4 regions of the Nocardioides sp. OK12 genome follow, and region 4 is predicted to be linked to each of the others. Evidence: predicted binding sites of a transcription regulator. Region 4 holds the regulator's gene; each other region holds the start of a gene.
What was found. The regulator LexA, encoded in region 4, represses DNA repair genes until DNA is damaged. The targets are predictions, from matches to a motif close to TCGAACANNTGTTCGA.
Positions count from the first base shown of each region.

Region 1: a site for LexA is predicted at 3,297-3,312, ahead of OCU29_RS13140 (HNH endonuclease signature motif containing protein). Genes of this name have one in related genera too.
Region 2: a site for LexA is predicted at 1,915-1,930, ahead of OCU29_RS07280 (HNH endonuclease signature motif containing protein). Genes of this name have one in related genera too.
Region 3: a site for LexA is predicted at 2,246-2,261, ahead of OCU29_RS02265 (HNH endonuclease signature motif containing protein). Genes of this name have one in related genera too.

Region 1 covers NZ_BNET01000004.1:559,970-565,021, forward strand. The annotation lists gene OCU29_RS13125 (cell wall metabolism sensor histidine kinase WalK) at 1-685, shown strand, start outside; gene OCU29_RS13130 (isoprenyl transferase) at 682-1,458, shown strand; gene OCU29_RS13135 (hypothetical protein) at 1,494-1,640, shown strand; gene OCU29_RS13140 (HNH endonuclease signature motif containing protein) at 1,736-3,283, opposite strand; gene OCU29_RS13145 (gluconokinase) at 3,539-4,054, opposite strand; gene OCU29_RS13150 (Fur family transcriptional regulator) at 4,078-4,515, opposite strand; gene OCU29_RS13155 (metal ABC transporter permease) at 4,502-5,052, opposite strand, start outside.
Region 2 covers NZ_BNET01000003.1:16,586-21,637, reverse strand. The annotation lists gene OCU29_RS07285 (alpha/beta fold hydrolase) at 1-299, opposite strand, end outside; gene OCU29_RS07280 (HNH endonuclease signature motif containing protein) at 598-1,851, opposite strand; gene OCU29_RS07275 (DUF4328 domain-containing protein) at 2,040-2,726, shown strand; gene OCU29_RS07270 (GNAT family N-acetyltransferase) at 2,727-3,725, opposite strand; gene OCU29_RS07265 (deoxyguanosinetriphosphate triphosphohydrolase) at 3,769-5,049, shown strand.
Region 3 covers NZ_BNET01000001.1:460,664-465,715, forward strand. The annotation lists gene OCU29_RS02260 (ATP-binding cassette domain-containing protein) at 1-578, opposite strand, end outside; gene OCU29_RS02265 (HNH endonuclease signature motif containing protein) at 910-2,232, opposite strand; gene OCU29_RS02270 (VOC family protein) at 2,390-2,812, opposite strand; gene OCU29_RS02275 (PLP-dependent aminotransferase family protein) at 3,259-4,692, opposite strand; gene OCU29_RS02280 (YitT family protein) at 4,755-5,052, shown strand, end outside.
Region 4 covers NZ_BNET01000002.1:540,056-545,107, reverse strand. The annotation lists gene nrdR (transcriptional regulator NrdR) at 1-458, opposite strand, end outside; gene OCU29_RS06760 (hypothetical protein) at 827-1,231, shown strand; gene OCU29_RS06755 (methyltransferase domain-containing protein) at 1,155-1,982, opposite strand; gene OCU29_RS06750 (LysM peptidoglycan-binding domain-containing protein) at 2,168-2,539, opposite strand; gene lexA (transcriptional repressor LexA) at 2,875-3,609, shown strand; gene OCU29_RS06740 (alkaline phosphatase) at 3,711-5,052, shown strand, end outside.

The DNA of each region.
Region 1 (5,052 bases), on a different contig from region 4:
GTTCGTCGCGGCGGTCTCGCACGAGCTGCGCACCCCGTTGACCTCGATCGTGGGCTACCTGGCGGTGCTGCTCGAGCGCGACGACCTGCCCGACGAGGCGGTGCGGCACCTCGCCGTCGCCGACCGCAACGCCGGGCGCCTCGACCGCCTCGTCGGCGACCTGCTCTCGACGGCCGTGGCCGACGCCAGCCCCACCTCGTTGCAGCGCGGGGCCTGCGACGTGGCGGTGCTGGTGCGCGAGCAGACCGAGGCGGCGCAGCCGGCGGCGGCCGGGTGCGAGGTCCTGCTCGAGGCGCGCGTGCCCGCCGAGGCCCACGCGCACGTCGACGGCCAGCGGCTGCGGCAGGTGGTCGACAACCTGCTCTCGAACGCGCTGAAGCACACGCCGTGCGGGGGCCGCGTCGAGGTGGTGCTCGAGGCCCGCGTCGACGAGGTCGAGCTGCGGGTGGTCGACTCGGGGCCCGGCATCGACGTCTCGGAGCGCGACCAGGTCTTCGGGCGCTTCTTCCGCACCCGCGCGTCGCGGGAGCAGGTGGTGCCCGGCGTCGGGCTCGGTCTGGCGATCACCCGCGACATCGTGGTCGCGCACGGCGGCCGCATCGAGCTCGACGAGGCGCCGGGCGGCGGCACCCTGGCGCGGGTGCTGCTGCCCACCGGGGGCGGCGCCGTAGGCTCCGGGGCGTGAAGCGAGCCGTACGACCGCCCACCCCGCACCCCTCGGGCGCCACCCCGCCCGCCCTGCCGCGCGAGCTCGTGCCGGGGCACGTCGCCATCGTCATGGACGGCAACGGCCGTTGGGCCAAGCAGCGCGGACTGGCCCGCACCAAGGGCCACGAGATGGGGGAGAGCTCGCTCTTCGACGTCGTCGAGGGCGCCATCGAGATCGGGGTCAAGGCGGTCTCGGCGTACGCCTTCTCCACCGAGAACTGGTCGCGATCACCCGACGAGGTGCGCTTCCTGATGGGCTTCAACCGCGACGTCATCCGTCGCCGGCGCGACGAGATGCACGAGCTGGGCGTGCGGGTGCGGTGGGCCGGTCGGACGCCGCGGCTGTGGCGCTCGGTGGTCAAGGAGCTGCGCGCGGCCGAGGAGATGACCCGCGACAACGACGTGCTGACCCTCACCATGTGCGTCAACTACGGCGGCCGCGCCGAGCTCGCCGACGCGGCGCGAGCCATCGGGCGCGAGGTCGCCGCCGGCCGCCTCGACCCCGAGAAGATCACCGAGAAGACGGTGGCGCGCCACCTCTACCTGCCCGACCTCGGCGACGCCGACATGATCTGGCGCACCTCGGGCGAGCAGCGGCTCTCCAACTTCATGCTCTGGCAGGCGGCGTACGCCGAGATGGTCTTCACCGACGTCCTGTGGCCCGACGTCGACCGCCGCACCCTGTGGTCGGCCATCGAGACCTACGCCTCCCGCGACCGGCGCTACGGCGGCGCGCTGCCCAACGCCTAGGTCGGCGCTGTCCGGACCGCCACCGCATCTCCATCGTGGTCTACGGCAACGACCTGGCGCCGGAGGTGGCCGAGTCGGTCTACGGGCCCGCGGTGTCCGCCGGGAGGCTCGTCCAGGTCCGGCGCGTCCTGGACCTCTCCACCTCGCAGGTCATCCAGCGGGTGCGCGACCGGGACCACTGAGGTAGTCCGGACACCGGGACCCGTCGCTGGCAGGCGGACGTGCCGGTGCCCCCGTCGCGGTGGTGCTGCGGCGGGGGTGTGGCGAGTCGGCTGGTTTACACGGGCCGGGTGGGTGGTCTGGGTGCTTGGCCGAGGTCGGTGGTGCCGGTGGGTTCGACGAGGTACTGGTAGCGGTGCGGGCTGGTCCAGAGGAACCCGGTGGGGGCGGGTCGGTAGGTCCAGGGGGTGTGGGTCTTGGCGCGGTGGTGGCGTCTGCACAGGGTCGCGAGGTTGGCCGATGTGGTTTGGCCGGGTGGACCACCGGGGTCGTAGGTCTCGATGTGGTCGAGGTCGGCGTGGGTCTCGTCGGGGGTGCGGCGTCGGGCGCGGCGGGTGCAGTGCGGGAAGACGCAGCGTGGGTGGCGGAGCCGGGTCTGCTCGGCGAGCCGTTCGCTGGGGGTGTAGCCGTCGCTGGTGAGTTCTTCGGCAAGGTCGATCGGGCGGCGGGGGTGGGGGCGGAGGTCGGGGTTGCTGGCGAAGCCGCGGATGTCGTCGGCGGTGATGTGCTGACGTGCCGGGCGGTGCACCTGGCGGAAGGGGTGTTCGTAGGCCTCGGGGTCCGACCCGCTGCCGGTGATGGTGCGGTAGGTGACGTGGGTGTCGGGGACGCGGAGCCACTCGCAGACCTGGTCGACGCCGACGAAGCTGCGGGTCTCCTCGACCCGTGCGAGGTGCATCCCGGCGGAGAGGTCGTTCGACCTGAGGGTGGTGGGGTCGATGCTGGCCAGGGCGGTGTCGGTGAGATGGACGTTGAGGACGACCTGGCGTGCCGGCACCCGCGGCGCGGGCTCGCCGGCCTCGTCGTCGGCCTCGTCGTCGGTGTCGTTGCCGCTGAGGTCGAGGGAGGTCTGGGCACGGGCGAGGATGCCGAGGGCCATGCTGCGGCGTACGTCGAGGGGTTGGTCGGAGCCGGCGAGGGCGAGGTTGCGGGCTTCGCGGGTGACGGCGTTGTCGAGGTCGAGGGCGTCGGCCAGGTCGAGGCAGCCGGTGATGTCGACGGTGCCCTCGATGCACTGCCCGCCGGTGGTGGCGGTGTCGAGGTGGATGTCGAGCTTGCGGTCCTCGGCGGCGATGGCTCGTTTGTCTTCTGCGGTCTCGGGGTCGAAGCGGCACAGGGCTTCTTCGACGAGGCGTCCGAGGACGGTGTAGGAGCAGGTGGCGGCGACGCCGGCGAGGTGGTGGTCGACCCAGGCGGCGGCCTCGAGGGGGAGGCCGAGGGTGGCCTCGGCGATGCGGCGGGCGCGCCAGACCGGCACCCGGCCGGCGACCACCGCGGTGTGGAGGCGGGGGAGTCGGTAGCGGGTCTCGACGACGTGGGCGACGTAGCGGATGGCTGCGTCGGCGGACATCCCGAGAGCGGTGCCGTACTCGATGACCGCGAACTCGGAGACCTTGGGTGCGCCGGGCCCGGCGAGGGTGATGAGCATGTCGGTGCCGGGCAGGACCGCGGCCTTGGCCTCGTCACGGGTGGAGTGCATGGCGGCCCAGGTGCAGGTGGCCTCGTACATCGCGACCTCGGCGGCGTCGCGGGCCGCACGCTGGGAGCGGGCGTAGGCGAGGACCGCGTCAGCGGTGTCGCAGCGCTCGAGCTCCTGGGTGGTCATGCCCCCATTCTAGTCGAACATGTGTTCGAGTCAAGGGTGATGTGGCTTCTGTGGAGAGTGGCTTGAAGGCAGTGATGGGAGTTCTGGGCGCACCCCCACGACCTGCGGTGGGGAGATGCCGGTTCGGTGGTCGCGGGGTCTCGACGACGCGCGTCGCTGGCGCTCCTTGCTGCTCGACCAACGGAGGCGACGTACGTCGGGGGAAGTGGCGCCGTCTCGATGATGGCGGGTCTCGACCGGCGACGGTGCCGGGCGTCAGTGCGGGCGGGGCATGGCCCTGACCGCGGCGACGGCGGCGGCGACCACGTCGTCGAGGGGAGGGGTGACGTCGACGACCTGGCCGGCCTCGTCGTCGGCGAGCGGTTCGAGGGTGGCGACCTGGGAGGCCAGCAGGGAGACGGGCATGAAGTGGCGGGTGCGCCTGCTCATCCGGTCCTCGAGCACGTCGACGGGGGCGTGCAGGTGCAGGAAGCGGACGTCGGCGACGTGCTCGCGCAGGCGGTCGCGGTAGGCGCGCTTGAGTGCCGAGCAGGTCACGACGCTGCTGCGCCCGGCGTCCTCGGCGGCGGCCATCGCCTCGCCGACCCGGGTCAGCCAGGGCCAGCGGTCGTCGTCGGTCAGCGGGTCGCCCGCCTCCATCTTGGCGACGTTGGCGCGCGGGTGGAGGTCGTCGCCCTCGACGAGGTCCCACCCCAGCTCGGAGGCGACGCGCTCGGCGACGCTCGACTTGCCGGTGGCCGAGACACCCATCACCACGATCTGCACGGGCACGACCCTAGGCGAGGCGGGTGGGCTCAGCCGCGGCAGGCCGGGCAGGTGCCGAAGATCTCGAGCGTGTGGCTGACCTCGTCGTAGCCGTGCTCGGCGGCGATGGAGCGGGTCCAGCTCTCGACCGCGGGCCCCTCGACCTCGACGGTGCGCCCGCAGGAGCGGCAGACGAGGTGGTGGTGGTGGGTCGTGGAGCAGGCGCGGTAGATGGCCTCCCCGCCCTCGGTGAGCAGCCGGTCGATCTCGCCACCGTCGGCGAGGCGCTGCAGGGTGCGGTAGACGGTGGCCAGGCCGACGGTCTCGCCCCGTCTGCCCAGCAGGTCGTGGATCTCCTGGGCGGAGCGGAAGTCGTCGAAGCTGGCCATCGCCTCGGCCACGGCCAGGCGCTGGCGCGTGGGCCGCAGGCCGGAGGTCGCGGGGCCGCCGGAGCCGGAGCCGGCGCCGGTGCGGTCAGTGCTCGTCATAGTGCTTCCCGTGGGGTGCGTGCCGGTGGCCGTCGTGGACGTAGTCGACGTGGTCGCCGTGGGGGATCGCCAGGTGACCGCAGTCCGGGCCGTGCTCGTGGTCGTGGTGCCCGGTGACCTCGTGGTCCTCGGGCACGTCGTCGGGGAACGGTACGTGGCGACGCTGGCGCCGGCGCAGCAGCGCCCCCAGCGGCCAGGTGGCCACGAAGCACGCCAGGGCCAGCAGGACGATCGCCGAGCCGGGCGGCACCGTGAGGTCGTAGGACTGGGAGAGGTACGCCGACACCAGCAGGCCGCCGACGCCCGCGCCGGCGCCGACCACCACCGCCCCCAGGACGGTCGCCCGGAAGGAGCGCGCCAGCTGCTGCGACGTCGCGACCGGCACGATCATCAGGGCCGAGACCAGCAGCAGCCCGACGGTGCGCATCGCGACGGTGACCGTGACCGCGGCCAGCACGGCGACCAGCAGGTTGTAGGCCCGCACGTTGAGCCCGGCCACCCGCGCGAAGTCCTGGTCCTGGGCCACGGTGAACAGCT
Region 2 (5,052 bases), on a different contig from region 4:
GCGTCGAGGAAGGTCTCGAAGGAGGCGGGGTCGGTGGTGCGCGAGCCGCCCCAGCCGTGGCTGTGCACGATCATCGGCACCGGCCTCTTGCGCGTCGCCCCGGCGGGCCGGAACAGCGAGTAGCAGATCTCGACCGCGTCGCTCCCGCCCGGCTCGGGCACGCTGCCCACGCAGCCCTCGCTCACCCTGACCTCGCCGGTCGCGGCGTACGCCGACGGGGCGGCCGGGCCGCCCAGGGCGCTGAGCCCCAGGGTGGCGAGCGTGGCGGCCGCGGTGGCCAGGGCGGTGACTCGACGCATGTGTGCTCCTGGTGGGTGGTGACGACCGACACAACGAGTGCGGGGACCCGGGGTCACGCGCTCGCCCCCGCGCCGGCGCGAGTCCACGCCGTACGACGCTCCGTTGGTCGAGCAGCAAGGAGCGCCAGCGACGCGCGTCGCCGAGACCCCACAAGAATTGCGCGGACCTCGCCGCACGCCATGGGGTCACCAGGTATCGACGGTCGCTCGACCCACGGCGGTACGCCGAGTCGGCTCGTTCGAACCGGCCGGCTCGCGGCGTTCGCCGTCCTGGTGCTCACGCAGGGAAGAGCGGGGTCTAGGTGCGGTGGTGGAAGGTGACCTGGTTGTCCCCACCGATGCTGGTCTCGTAGTCGGGGTCGTGGATGCGCCGGTGGTGGTACGGGCACAGCAGGCGGCCGCGGGCCAGGTCGGTGAGGCCGTGGTGGGCCCAGGGGTCGTCGTGGTGGGCGTGGCACATCGCGGGTGGTGCGTCGCAGCCCTTGGCGGTGCAGCCGCCGTCGCGGATGCCCATCGCGATGCGCTGGGTCTTGGTGAAGAACCGCTTGGCCCGGCCCACGTCCAGCGGTTTGCTCTCCCCGTCGAGGACGACGGGGACGATGCCGGCCTCGCACGCCAACCGCCGTGCGGCCCCGGCGCTGATCCGGCCGCCGGTGTCGAGCGCAGCCGCGGCGAGCCCACCCTGCAGCGAGGCGAGGGTCATGGTGACGACCACGGTGGCGTTGACTCCGCCGGCGCGGGGCAGTCGCTTGGGGTCGAGGCGTTCGATGAGCTCGACGAACGCATCGCCCAGCCGCCGCGCGGTGGGCCGGCGTACCGGTTCCGGTGCCTCGTCCGTGCCTGCCCGGTTGGCGATCTGGTGCTTGGGGGCGGCGAACGCCATCAGGGCTTTCTCGAGCATCTGCCCGACCAGGGTCGGGACGGTGAAGGAGCCTTTGATGCGGCCGTGGCCGTCCTCGCGCATCCGGAACACCGACGACTTCTCGGCCTCGCGTTCCTCGCGGTCCAGCTGCTCGGCCTCCCAGGCCTCACCGACTTCGGGTGCGACGACGTCGAGGATGCGGCGCCCCAGCACCCGCAGCGCTTTCGCGTCGTGCACCTGCGCGAACTCGACCAGCGCTGTCGTGGCCTGCTCGAGGACCGCCGCCTCGAGGTCGTCGGGCAGCGCGTCCAGCGACGTACAGATCACCGAGGCCTGCTCCGCGACCAGGTCCCCACGCCCCAGCGCTTCACGCACCAGCACGTGTCGGGCGAGCCCTTCGGCGAGGCGTACCTGGCGGAACGACTCCCGCTTGGTCGACCTGGTGACGTTGGAGTGCCAGACCGCCAACGACGGCGAGGCGTTGCGCTCCTGCACCCCGACGCTCTCGGCATGGGTCAGCAACCCCGAGCGCACCTCGACCAACATGGCCTCCACCCGCGCGACCTCCGCCAGCGCCTCAGCAGCCTCGCCTTGGCTCATCGACCACAACGGCGTACCGGCGACCTCGCTCAGCACCGAGCGCACCTGCGCGACAGCACTCCCGACGGGGTGCGCGGCGGTGGTCGACATGAGTGAAGTATCTCAGCCGCCACCGACAAAGCACCAGGTCAAACCCCGTTTTCCACAGGTGGATCGAAAACTTTTTCGAGGGTGCGGAAGTGACTGGTCGAGGGTTCAAACCTGACTGCTCGATGGTTCAGAAGTGACTGCTCGGCCGACTTGGGGTCGGGATGGGCGAGCCCCCATACTTCCCGCTCGTGACCACTACGACGCAGTCCTCCCGACCCGCACTCAGCTCCGGCTGGTCCACCCTGTCCCGAGCGCTGGTGGTGGTCCTCGGCCTCGCGCTGCTCGGCAACGCGGTCAACGCGGTGTTCTCGTCCTGGGCCTGGCGCACCTTCGCCGGCTGGGCCTCCGACCCGGCCTCCATCGACCAGGGCCGCGCGACGGCGTACGACGCCGGCACCGTCGTCACCGGGCTGGTGCTGGTCGTCCTGCACATCATGGTGCTGGTGCTGATGATCATCTGGCTGTTCCAGGCCCACCGCAGCGACCGGATGGACCCGGCGCGGCTGGAGCACAGGTCGGGGTGGGCGATCGGTGGGTGGTTCGTGCCGGTGCTCAACCTGTGGCGGCCCTACCAGATGGTCGAGGACGTGCGGCTGGGCAGCCGGAGCGGCTCGGGCCCCTCGACCAACGTCGTCCTGTGGTGGTGGATCAGCGTGGTCGGTGCCTCCATCGCCGACCGCGTGACCTCGGTGCTGCTCGGTGGCGCGGACCCTGCCGACCCCGACTACTTCTCCGCCCTCGCGAACGCCAACCTGTCCGACGTCGTCGCATCGGCCCTGTGGGTGGCGGCCGCGGTCCTGGGCATCCTGGTGGTCAAGGACGTCACCGAGGCTGTGGAGCAGTCGCCGCACGCGCCCGCCCCGGCGCGCGCCTGATCAGTCCTGGCCCGCGCGGCGGCGGGCGGCCAGCGCGACGGCGGCGCGGCCGCGCAGCCCGCGCGGCAGGGCGTAGGTGCCGACCGGGTCGTCCGCGTCGGCGAAGCGGTACTTGTAGTCCTCGTCGCCGCGCAGGAACCGGAACTCACGCGCGCCCGACTCGAGCGCGTCGCGCACGGCGTGCACGAGGAGCACGAAGCCCACGGACTCGCGGTCCATCTCCGGATCGCGCCCGAACTGGTAGCAGTACACGTCGGGGCCGAAGGCGAAGGTGAGCAGCGACGAGACGCACCGGCCGTCGACGTCCATCGACCACAACCGCAGCCAGCCGCGCTCCAGCGCCAGCGTGGCGAAGGCCCGCGTGAAGCGGTGCTGGCGGGGGTCGAGCAGGGGGCTGTCACCCTCCCACCTCGCGGCGTGCAGGGCGAAGAGCGCGTCGAGGTCGCCCGCGAGCGTCTCGGCCGTGGCCAGGCGGACCACCACGTCGTGGTCGCGCTCGAGGGTGCGCGGCTTGCGGTTGACCTGACCGCGGAAGTTCTTGCTCTTCGAGCCCAGCCACGACTCCCAGGTCAGGCCCTCGGCGAAGCGCAGCACCGGGCTCACCTCGGTGCTGATCGGGCGGGCGTCGAACGGCTCCCACCAGGGCGCGGCGACCGGGCAGTCCTGGAGGAGCACCACGTCGGCCGGCAGGTCGCCGCCCTCGAGCGCCGCGCGCAGCAGGGGAGCCGCACGGGGCAGGTCCTCGGGCGCGCACACCGGCCCGAGCAGGTCGGCCGGGCCGTGGCCGATCCAGCGCACCTGGCGCAGCGCACGACCGCGCGAGTGCAGCGGCAGCACCACCCGGGGTGCCTGCGGGTCGTCCACGAGCACGTGCGGGGTGGCGCCGTCGGCGTACTCGCCCCACCACGTGCTGGCCCAGGCGTGGGTGGCGAAGAGGTTGCGGGCGGCCAGCGCGAGGTCGTCCCAGGTCGTGGGGTCCGGTCCTCCGAGGGGCAGCACGGCGCGAGTCTAGGGGGGAGGCACCGCATAGGGTGGCGGCGCCATGGACGCCCTGGACCTCTACGACGAGCACGCGCGCGAGCGCCTGGTGCCCGAGCCGCCCAAGCGGGTCGACGCGCCCGAGCGCACCCCCTTCGAGCGCGACCGCGCCCGCGTGGTGCACGCCGCAGCCTCCCGGCGGCTCGCGGCCAAGACCCAGGTGGTGGGTCCGCAGAGCGACGACTTCGTGCGCAATCGGCTCACCCACAGTCTCGAGGTCGCCCAGGTGGCCCGCGACCTGTCGCGCGCGCTGGGCAGCCTGCCCGACATCGCCGAGACCGCGGCGCTCGCCCACGACCTGGGCCACCCGCCGTTCGGCCACAACGGCGAGCGGGTGCTGGCCGAGCTGAGCGGTGCCTGCGGCGGCTTCGAGGGCAACGCCCAGACGCTGCGGCTGCTGACCCGGCTCGAGGCCAAGACCATCGACGCCGAGGGCCGCTCGGTCGGGCTCAACCTGACCCGGGCCACCCTCGACGCCTGCACGAAGTACCCGTGGCCCCGCGGGGCCGCCGAGGCACCCAGCGGGGTGCACGCCGACGGCTCGCCGCGCGAGGTGCACAAGTTCGGGGTCTACGAGGACGACCTGCCGGTTTTCGACTGGATGCGCGCCCCGGTGCCCGGGGGTGGGGTGCGCCGCTGCCTCGAGGCGCAGGTGATGGACCTCGCCGACGACGTCGCCTACTCGGTGCACGACGTCGAGGACGGCACCGTCGCCGGACGCGTCGACCTCACCGAGCTCGACACCGCAGGGGTCTGGGCGACCGTCCGCGCCTGGTACGAGCCGGGCGCCGACGACGACGTGCTCGACGAGGTGCTCTCAGGGCTGCGCTCGGTCGGCTCGTGGCCCACCACGCCGTACGACGCCTCGCGGCGCAGCCTGGCGGCGCTGAAGAACCTGACCAGCGACCTGATCGGCCGCTTCTGCGGCGAGGTGCAGGCCGCGACCTTCGCGGCCGCCGACGGCCCGTTCGTGCGCTACCGCGCCGACCTGGTCGTGCCCGAGCGCACCCGCCTCGAGGTCGCGGTGCTCAAGGGGGTCGCGGCCCACTACGTGATGCAGGCCGAGGACCGGATCGCGGTGATGTCGCGCCAGCGCGAGCTGATGGCCGAGCTGGTCTCCCTGCTCCTCGAGCGTGGTCCCGACGCCCTCGACCGGCCCTTCGCCGACGACTGGCACGAGGCCCGCGACGACGCCGAGCGGCTGCGGGTGGTCGTCGACCAGGTGGCCTCGCTGACCGACGCGAGCGCGGTGGCGCGCTGGGAACAGCTCAGGGCCCGCGGCTAGCGT
Region 3 (5,052 bases), on a different contig from region 4:
GCGCGCGGCCAGGTCGCGACGAGCTCGTGCACCCGCTCGCGGCCCTCCCGGTCGAGGTTGTTGGTCGGCTCGTCGAGCAGCAGCAGGTCGGGGCGCCGCAGCAGCAGGCGCGCCAGGCCGAGCCGGGTCACCTCGCCACCAGAGAGCTCCCCGAGGCGACGGTGCAGGGTGTGCGTGGGGAGCCCGAGCCGGTCGAGCTCGGCGGTGGCGCGCTCCTCGACGTCCCAGTCGTCGCCCACCGCGTCGAAGTGGTGCTGCTCGGTGCTGCCGGACTCGATGGCGCGCAGGGCCTCGAGGGTCGGGGCCACGCCGAGGAAGGTGGCGACGGGTTGGGCGACGTCGAGCGTCAGGTCCTGCGGCAGGTGGGCGACCTCGCCGCGCACCTGCACGTGCCCCCGGGTCGGCGCCAGCTCGCCGGCGAGCACCCGCAGCAGGGTGGACTTGCCGCTGCCGTTGGCGCCGACGAGACCGGCGCGTCCCTGGCCGAGGGTGAGGTCCAGGCCGCGCAGGGCATGGCTCCCGTCGGGCCAGGTGACGTCGAGGTCGGAGACGACGCAGAGGGGTCGGGTCGAGGGCATGGGTGCTCCAGGTGAGGGGTCGGGTGCGTCGCGTCGGACGCTGGGACGGGCCTCAGAGGAGCAACGTGACCTTGCCTGGGGTGCGGGGCTGGGACCTCGCCAGGCTAGGACGGGCGCGTGGCGCCGCGCACCTGGTTTAGCCGCGACCCGGCTGGTTCGAACGAGCCGGGTCGGCGCGTGGGTGTCGTGGCGGTCGCGGTCGCGACCGCCGACCTCGACGCGGTGCTCGCCGCAGATGCCGTCCTTGCCGTCCTGTCCGAGCACGTGGCGGTGGTCGGCCCGGTCCGCCACCAGAGCGTGTTCCTCCACCATTCGAGCGCGACCCGATGGGTCAGCGCGGAGGCGTGGCTGGCGAGCCTGGATCGAGCTCGAGGGTGCCTTGGCGGGTGACGGCGTAGGTGTGTCCGTGCTGGTCGTGCCAGAGGTAGTCGCCGTGGTGGGTGCGGTGGTAGGTCCAGTGGCCGTGGGTCTTGTTGCGGTGGTGGTGCCTGCACAGGGGTGCCAGGTTGGCTGGGTGGGTCTGGCCGGGTGGTCCGCCTTCGTCCATGGGGATGTAGGCGGTGATGTGGTCGAGGTCGCAGCGGGTGGCGGGGGTGTCGCAGAAGGGGTGCACGCAGTGGGTGTCGCGGCGGGTGACCAGGTCGCGCATCCACCGGGGCGGGTCGTGGGCGTCGATGGCGTCGGTGCGGGCCATGTCGAGGACCGGCAGCACGGTGACCGAGGCCCCGGTGAGCCAGTCGCGGATCGTGGCGAGGGTGGCGGGGCCCAGCCCGAGCACCCGTCCGACCTGGGCGCTGTGGCCGGTGAGGTCGTCGGTGGTGAGGTCGATGGCCAGTCGTACCCGGGGGCGGGGTGCGCCGAGGCCGTCGAGGACCTCGGCCAGGGCCTGGATCTGGCGTACGCCGAGGTCGCGGTCGCTGTGGAGGTTGCCGTCGGGGTTTGGGGGTGGGGCGGTGGTGTCGGTGATCAGGTCGTGCAGGCGCTGCAGGGTGGGGGTGTCACCGGTGATCGCGAGCCAGGACGTGCCAGCCCACTGGCGGCCCTCACCGGCGCGGTGGTGGCGCAGCGTGATGCCCCACTCGTGGACCCGGGCGTGCTCCTCGGCGTCGGTGAGGGTCTCGGGGTCGTACAGGGCGGCCGCCTCGGCGACCGCGCGGTCGATGCGGGTGGGGCCCACGGAGTCCACGAGGGGTGCCAGGACCGCATCGACGTGCGCGGCGGCCTCGACCGAGAGGCCCTGGGTGGCCTTCGCGACCCGACGCGCGCGCCACAGCGCGACGTCGAGGGACTCCACCCGGGCGTGGATCCTGGGCAGGCGGTGCCGCAGCTCGAGCGCCTCGCCCATCAGCGAGGTGGTCGCGGCCGGTGACATCCGCATCACCGCCGCCAACGGCTCGGCGGTGAACTCCGCCACCGCCGGGACCCCCTCGCCACCGATCCAGGCATCGCAGTCCCAGACCCGGTCCTGCTCGCCCCACGAGAGCCGCTGGGAGTCGTCGATGGCGGGGTGCAGGTCGCACCAGCGCAGCACCAGCCGCAACCGGCGGCGCTCGGCGCGACGTACCTCGACCTCGGCCTCGCGGGCCACCTCGAGCAGCCGGTCAGCGTCGAGGTCGTCGACCTCGGGAAGCTGCTCGTGGCTGGGCTGGTTCATGACCCGATTTTACTCGAACGTGCGTTCGAAGGCAATGGTTCGTCCACACCTGCGTCAGTGCCCTGGAGCCCCGGTGAGCACCGCAGAGCGGTCGGCTCCCCGGTCAGGAGCCGGAGTGCGACGCGTTGCTCCGGAGCCCGTGTGCGGCCCGAACCGGTCAGTCCTCTGTGGCGACGAGCAGGCAGAACGGGTGACCGGCCGAATCGGCCAGCACGTAGAGCGGTTCGGTGTCGTCGTGGGTCCGGTCGAGGAGCAGCCGGGCGCCCAGGGCCTCGGCGCGCCGGCGGTGAAGTTCGAGGGTCACGCGGTCGGCGACGCCGAAGTCGAGGTGCATCTGCATGGGTACGCGAGGGACCGGCCAGGTCGTCGCGGCGAGCTCCTCGACCTCCTGGACCGCGAGCACCCGTCCGCCCTGGTCGTCGACCAGCACGAGCCAGTCCGCCTCGTCCTCGTCCCCGTCGGGCGGAGGCTCGTCACCGGGGCGGTAGGTCAGGCCGAGCAATCGGCGGTAGAACTCGGCCAGTCCGCGGGCGTCCGTGGCGTCGATCGCGGTGTGCAGCAGCCGGGGGTGGTCGCTCATGGGTGCTCCTCGAGGATCGGAACGGGTGTCGGGTGGTCGGACGGCCGGCTTCTCGGCTCCTCACGCTGGTGCCCCTCATTCTTGGTCGACCAGCGAAGGCCGGGGCTCGAGCGCCTGTCGAGACCGTGTACCCAGCGTGCGACGTACGGCGTACGGCGGGCGCGGTGCTCGCGGGGTCTCGGCGACGCTCCTCGCTGGCGCTCGTCGCTGCTCGACCAGCGGAGGGTGGGGTTGCGGCGGGTGCGGTGCTCGCGGGGTCTCGGCGACGCTCCTCGCTGGCGCTCGTCGCTGCTCGACCAACGGAGGGTGGGGTTGCGGGGGTGCGGTGCTCGCGGGGTCTCGGCGACGCTCCTCGCTGGCGCTCGTCGCTGCTCGACCAACGGAGGGTGGGGTCTCGGCGACGCTCCTCGCTGGCGCTCGTCGCTGCTCGACCGACGGAGGGTGGGTCAGGCGACCATGACCCGGGTCCCGCGGCGGACCCGCCTGACGGGGGCGTCGCGGACCTCGGCCCAGGCGAGGGCGAGCCGCTCGACGGCGAGGGTGAGCTCGTCGGGGCGGCGGGTCCAGGGGATGCGGACGAAGCGGTCGAGGCCGCCCTCGGCGGCGAAGACCGGGCCGGGGGCGACGATGACGCCGTGCTGCTCGGCGGCGGCGGCGAGGGCGCTGCCGCGGGCCGAGGGCAGCTCGACCCACAGCGCCAGCCCGCCGCCCGGCACGTGGAAGCGCCACTCGGGCAGGTGCTGGGCGAGGTTGGCGACCAGCCGGTCGCGCTGCTCGCGCAGCTGCTCGCGGTGGCCCGGCAGCACCGAGCCGTGCTCCAGGAGCCGTGCGAGGGTCAGCTGCTCGAGCACCGGCGCGCCCAGGTCGAGCGCCAGACGCGCCTCCTGCAGCGTCTCGACGCAGTCGTGCGGGGCGCGGATCCACCCCAGCCGCAGCCCACCCCAGAAGCTCTTGCTGGCGCTGCCGATGGTGATGGTGGCGGGGGAGTGGGCGGCGAACGGTGCCGGCATCTGCTGCCCGTCGAGCGCCAGTGCCTGGTGCGCCTCGTCGACCACCGCGCGAGTGCCGGCGGCGCGCAGGTGGGCGGCGTACGCCGCGCGCTGCTCCTCGCCCATCACGTGGCCGGTCGGGTTCTGGAAGTCGGGTACCAGGTAGGCCAGTCGTGGCCGGGCGTCGCGCAGCGTGGCGCCGACCGCGTCGAGGTCCCACCCCTCCGGGTCGACCGCGGAGGGGACCAGCCGGGCACCGGCGTTGCGCAGCGCCTGGGTGGCGTTGGGGTAGACCGGCGACTCGACGAGCACCCGGTCGCCCCGCCCGGCGAAGGCCTGCGCCACCACCGCGGCCGCGGCCAGGGCCCCCGGCGTGACCAGCACCTGGTCGGGGTCGGTGGGCAGCCCCCGGGCGTCGTACGACGCTGCGATGCGCTGCTGGAGCCGGGGCAGCCCGGCCGGGAAGTAGCCGTGGCCGCCGAGGTGGGCCGGCAGGTCGCCGATCGCCTCGGTGTAGGCCTGCATCAGCCCCGCGGGCGCGGCCGCCGCAGCGCAGTTGAGGTCGATCGCGTCGCGGTCGTCGAGACCGGGCAGCAGTGCGCGGTCGTGCGAGCGGGCGCGGCCGCCGGGCACCCGCGTGAAGGTCCCCGACCCCTGCCGCGACACGGCGTACCCGCTCTCGCGCAGCAGCGCGTAGGCCCGGGTCACCGTCGTGCGGGAGACCCCCAGGGCCTCGGTGAGCTCGCGCTCGCTGGGCAGCCGCACGTCGTAGCCGATGCGGCCGTCGCCCACCAGCAGGGTCAGCGCGTCGGCGAGCCCGACGTAGGCGGGGGAGCGGTCGAAGGGGCCGACGAGACCGGCGACCCGCGCGGCCGACACGGAGGTGACCATGCAGACCACTGTCGCACGATTGGCTATTTCGCGACAGGCCAATCGCGCGCCACCCTGGACCCATGCTCCTCGCCGACCTCGGACCCATCGCCCAGCTCCGCGCTGGCCGCCTGGGTCGCCGCCTGCCCCAGCTCTACGTCGGCCTGTGGCTGTACGGCGTCTCGCTGGCCATGATGGTGCGCGCCGACCTCGGCGCCGCCCCGTGGGACGTGCTGCACCTCGGCATCGCCCGCTACGTGCCGCTGAGCCTGGGCGAGGTGCTGATCGTGGTCAGCCTGCTGGTGCTGCTGCTGTGGATCCCGCTGCGCGAGGTGCCGGGCCTGGGCACGATCTCCAACGCGCTGGTCATCGGCATCGCCG
Region 4 (5,052 bases):
GTGTCGAGCGTCAGGCGCTCGGCGCGGAGCATGGCGATCTCGTCCTCGAAGTCGGCCGCGGAGGCGAACTGGCGGTAGACGCTGGCGAAGCGCAGGTAGGCCACCTCGTCGAGCTCGCGCAGCGGGCCCAGGATGGCCAGGCCGACCTCGTGGGCCGGCAGCTCGGCGGCTCCCGCGCCGCGCAGGGTGTCCTCGACGACCTGGCCCAGGCAGGCCAGCTGGTCCTCGGTGACCGGTCGGCCCTTGCACGCCTTGCGCACGCCGGCCACGGCCTTCTCGCGCACGAAGGGCTCGCTGGCCCCCGAGCGCTTCACGACGCTCAGCTGCATCTGCTCGACGGTGGTGAACCGCTTCGAGCAGGCCGAGCAGGTACGCCGGCGGCGGATCGAGCCGCCGTCCTCGGAGACCCGCGAGTCGAGGACCCGGGTGTCGGTGGCACGGCAGAACGGGCAGTGCATCGGGTCCTCCTCTCGGGCGCGCCGCGCAGCCCCCGCGAGGGCTGCTGGGTGTGGATATCGTTGCTCTCCCTGTGGAGAACAACCGGTCACCTGTGCACCATCCCGCATCCATCTGTGAACTAGATGTGGATAACTACAGCGGTGTAACTACTAGATGTAGTGGAACCGTACGCCCGGGACCACGAGCCGCGCAAGCCGTCCCGAAAATTTCCTGCGACCCAGATCACACTCGATGCATCGCTGCAGGTCAGCGCACCGGGACCGCCCCGAAGGGGTGGCGCCGAGCGGCGCCGGAGGGGCTGCCGGATGCCGGCACCGGTATCGACACCCGGTCGCCGGGGCTGGGTGCGGTCGGACACAATGACGCTGTGAGCGGCGAGGCGGGCGGCCAGGTGGACGAGCAGGTGGCCGGCGCGCCGACTCCGGCTCCCGCCACCGCCGGCAAGCGGGCCGGTTCGCGCCGTGCGGCCCGCCCGGAGCGCTCGTTCCAGCCGCGGCTGCTCGGCCTGGCCCTGGCCGTCACCGCCGCGGTGGTCGCCTGGGGGTACCTGGTCTACGCCGCGATCGACTTTGGCACCCAGGCCCGCGGTGGGGAGTCGGCCGCCTGGTTCTTCCTGGCCCTCGCCTCCGTCGGGGCCGTGGCCTGCCTCTTCGTGGGCCTGATGCTCGTCGCGCGCCTGGGCCGGGCGCTCGGCCTCACCCGCGACCCCGCGGCCCCGGCTCCCCCACCGGGCGGGCGGCGACGAGCTGCCACAGCGCCCCGAGAGAGATGAACGGCTCCCGGTCGCACAGCGCGAGCTCGAGGCGCTCCAGCACCGCGTAGAAGTCGGGGTCGACCTTGAGGCCGTCGTCGGCGACGTAGTCGTTGGCGACCCGGGCGGCGTAGCGGCCCACCACCTCGAGCCCGGCCGCCACCAGCTGCTCCTCGACCTCGTCGCGGGCCACCGCCCGCGCGGTCGTGGTGAAGGTGGCCGACTCCATGTCGTCGCGGCCGAGCTCGTCGAGCGCCGCCTCCGGCCCTTCGCGCACCAGCCGCCCGATCACCCGCGCCGCGGGGTTCGGCGCCATCACCGAGACCCGGCCGCCCGGCCGCGCCGCCTGCGCCAGACGTCGTACGTCGGCCGCGCCGGTCTCGGCCGGGCGGTAGTGCAGCACGTTGTGGCACAGCACCAGGTCGAACCCGCCGCCGGCCCCGCTCAGGTCGTCGATCGAGCCCTCGAGGGTCACCACCCGCTCCCCCACCCGCGCGGACTCGGCGCGGCGGCGGGCCTCGGCGAGCCAGGAGGGCGCCGGGTCGAGGACCGTGACGTGGTGGCCGGCGACGGCCAGGCCCAGGGCGTCGCGGCCGTCGCCCCCGCCGACGTCGAGGACCCGCAGCGCCCGCGGCTGCCCGAGGTCGGCCTCCAGCGCCTCGACCTGGCGGCGCAGCGTCTCGCGCACCACCGCGAACCGCAGGCGGCCCCAGGGCGCCTCGCACCACGCCTGCCGCTGGGCCAGCCTGCTCTCGAAGACGTCGTCGCTCACCACGACAGCCTCCCGCACCGGACGCGGAAGACAGGGCCCGACACAGCGCGAGGGGCGGGCCCACTGCGGGCCCGCCCCTCGTCTTTCCCCTGGTTTCGCCGGCCGGGGTCGAGGCGACCGACGAAATCTGTGGGCGGCCGCAGGGGCCGCCGTGCCCGGACCGCAGCGCGGTCGCGGGCCGTTCCTCAGCCGGCCGGGACGACCAGGCGCTGGCCGGTGACCACCAGGCCACCGTCGAGGGAGTTCAGCTGCTGGATGCGCTCGATGACCTCGCGCACGTCGCCGGACTCGGCGCGCTCGGCGGCGATGGCCCACAGCGTGTCGCCGACGCCGACGGTGATCGTCTCGGTCGCCGGGGCGGTGCCGCTCTCGCTGGTGGCAACGGAGACGCCGGCCAGCACGACGCCCACCAGGGCGACGAGCAGCAGGCCCGCGGCCAGCACAGCGAGCCGGCCGCGGCGGGTCAGCCGCAGCGAGCCCGGCGTCGTACGGCGGGTGGCGCGGACGGCGCCGAGGCGGATCGGGGCCGGGGCGGCGGTGAGGGTCATGGTGCTCATCGGGACCTCCTGGGGAAGGGGGTGGTCGTCGTCGTGCTCGGTCAGGGAGATGTCTACGGACAGCCACCGACAGTCCCGGTCGAGATCCTGCTTCGACCAGGTGTTCGATCGAACACATGAGCGAGACTAGATCAGGTGTTCGAGCCGCGCAAGGGGTGCAGCGAACAATTGTTCGAGATCCCCGACGTCACTCCGGAGCAGCCCGTCGCCGCCTCCACGAGCGCGACACGCCCTTCGAACAGATGTTTGAAGTCGGGCCCGCGCGGCGATAGCGTGGGTCCACGACCCATCCGAGCGGACTCCCCGGCTCGGGCCTCGCGCACGAAAGGCACACGATGGCCACCAAGAACAGCGGCCCCCGCAAGCGCGGGGTCGCGGAGCTGCCCGACGGCCCTCCCGACGCGACCGGCCTGACGCCGCGCCAGATCAAGGTCCTCGCGTGCATCAAGGAGGCCATCGAGACCCGCGGCTACCCGCCGAGCATGCGCGAGATCGGCCAGGCCGTCGGCCTGACCAGCACCTCCAGCGTCTCCCACCAGCTCAAGGTGCTCGAGGAGAAGGGCTTCCTCAAGCGCGACCCCCACCGCCCGCGCGCCCTCGAGGTCTTCCTGCCCGAGCTGATGGCGCGCCGCAAGGCGATCTCCTCGGCCGACGACAGCTCGGTCGACGAGACCGACATCGGCAACACCATGCCGCAGGCCTCCTACGTGCCGGTCGTGGGCCGGATCGCCGCCGGTGGCCCGATCCTGGCCGAGGAGCGGGTCGAGGCCGTCTTCCCGCTGCCCCAGCAGCTGGTCGGCGACGGCCAGCTCTTCCTGCTCGAGGTCTCCGGCGACTCGATGATCGACGCCGCGATCTGCGACGGCGACTACGTGGTGATCCGCCAGGAGCAGACCGCCAGCAACGGCCAGATCGTCGCCGCCCTGATCGGCGAGGAGGCCACCGTCAAGACCTTCCAGCGCAAGGACGGCAAGGTCTGGCTGCTGCCCCACAACGACGCCTACGAGCCGATCGACGGCACCCACGCCTCGATCCTCGGGGTCGTCACCGCGGTGCTGCGCAGCCTCTGAGGCCCCGCACCCGCCCGTCGGGAGACCGAACCGACGGTGAACAGACGGTGCTCACACCGCCGTCCACGTCACGTGGACGGCGGTGTGTCGTTGGATGAGGCGTGACCCCACCACTGACCCCCACCACCGCCGCTGACGCCGTGCGCCCCGCCGACGCCGAGCGGGCCCGCCTCGCCGCCCTCGGACGCCGTACGGTCCTGGCCGCCAGTGCCGTCGGGGCCGGCGGCGCCGCCATCACCGGCGCCGGCGTGCTCGCGAGCCCGCACGCGGTCGCTGCGAAGGCCCGCCACGACGTCTTCGCCCACGGCGTGGCCTCCGGCGACCCGCTGCCGCGCGCGGTGCTGATCTGGACCCGGGTCACCCCCACCAGGGCCGCCACCCCCGGCTCGGGCAAGGGCCCGCGGGTGGGCGTGCGCTGGGAGGTCGCCACCGACCGCCGCTTCCGCAACGTCGTGCGCCGTGGCCGCTTCGTCACCAGCGCCGCGCGCGACCACACCGTCAAGCTCGACGTGACGGGCCTGCAGCCCGAGACCGTCTACCACTACCGCTTCACCGCGCGCGGCCAGCGCAGCCCGGTCGGCACCACCCGCACCGCCCCGGCCAAGCGCGCCACGCCCGACAACCTGCGCTTCGGCGTGGTGTCCTGCGCCAACCTGCAGGCCGGCTGGTTCAGCGCCTACCGGCTGCTCGCCGAGCGCGACGACCTGCACGCGGTGCTGCACCTGGGCGACTACCTCTACGAGTACGCACCCGGCCAGTACGGCATGGGCCAGGACAACGTCGACATCCGCCCGCACGACCCCGCGCGCGAGATGGTCTCGCTCTCCGACTACCGCCGCCGGCACGCGCAGTACAAGACCGACCCCGACCTGCAGGCCCTGCACGCCCGGTACGCCTGGATCGTGACCTGGGACGACCACGAGGTCACCAACGACCAGTGGAGGAAGAACGCCGAGAACCACGACGACTCCGAGGGCGACTACCTCAAGCGGCGCGCCCGCGCCCACCGCGCGTACGACGAGTGGATGCCGGTGCGTATGGACGGCACCGCCTCGCTGGGCGACGGCGCCCGGCTCTACCGCCGCCTGCGCTTCGGCGACCTGGCCGAGGTCAGCATGCTCGACCTGCGCACCTACCGGTCCCAGCAGGTCGCGACCCCGCTGGTGGACGCCGAGGTCAACGACCCGGCGCGCTCGATCACCGGCAACCGGCAGATGGAGTGGCTCAAGGACTCCCTGACCCGCGGCAACCACGCCCCGCAGTGGAAGGTCGTCGGCAACCCGGTGATGATCGCCCCGGTCACCTTCGCCGATCTGCCCAACGAGCTCGTCGACCCGGTCAACGACGTCACCGGGCTGCTGCCCCAGGACGGCTCGCCGTACAACGTCGACCAGTGGGACGGCTACACCGCCGACCGCCGCGAGGTCTTCCGCCACATCGACG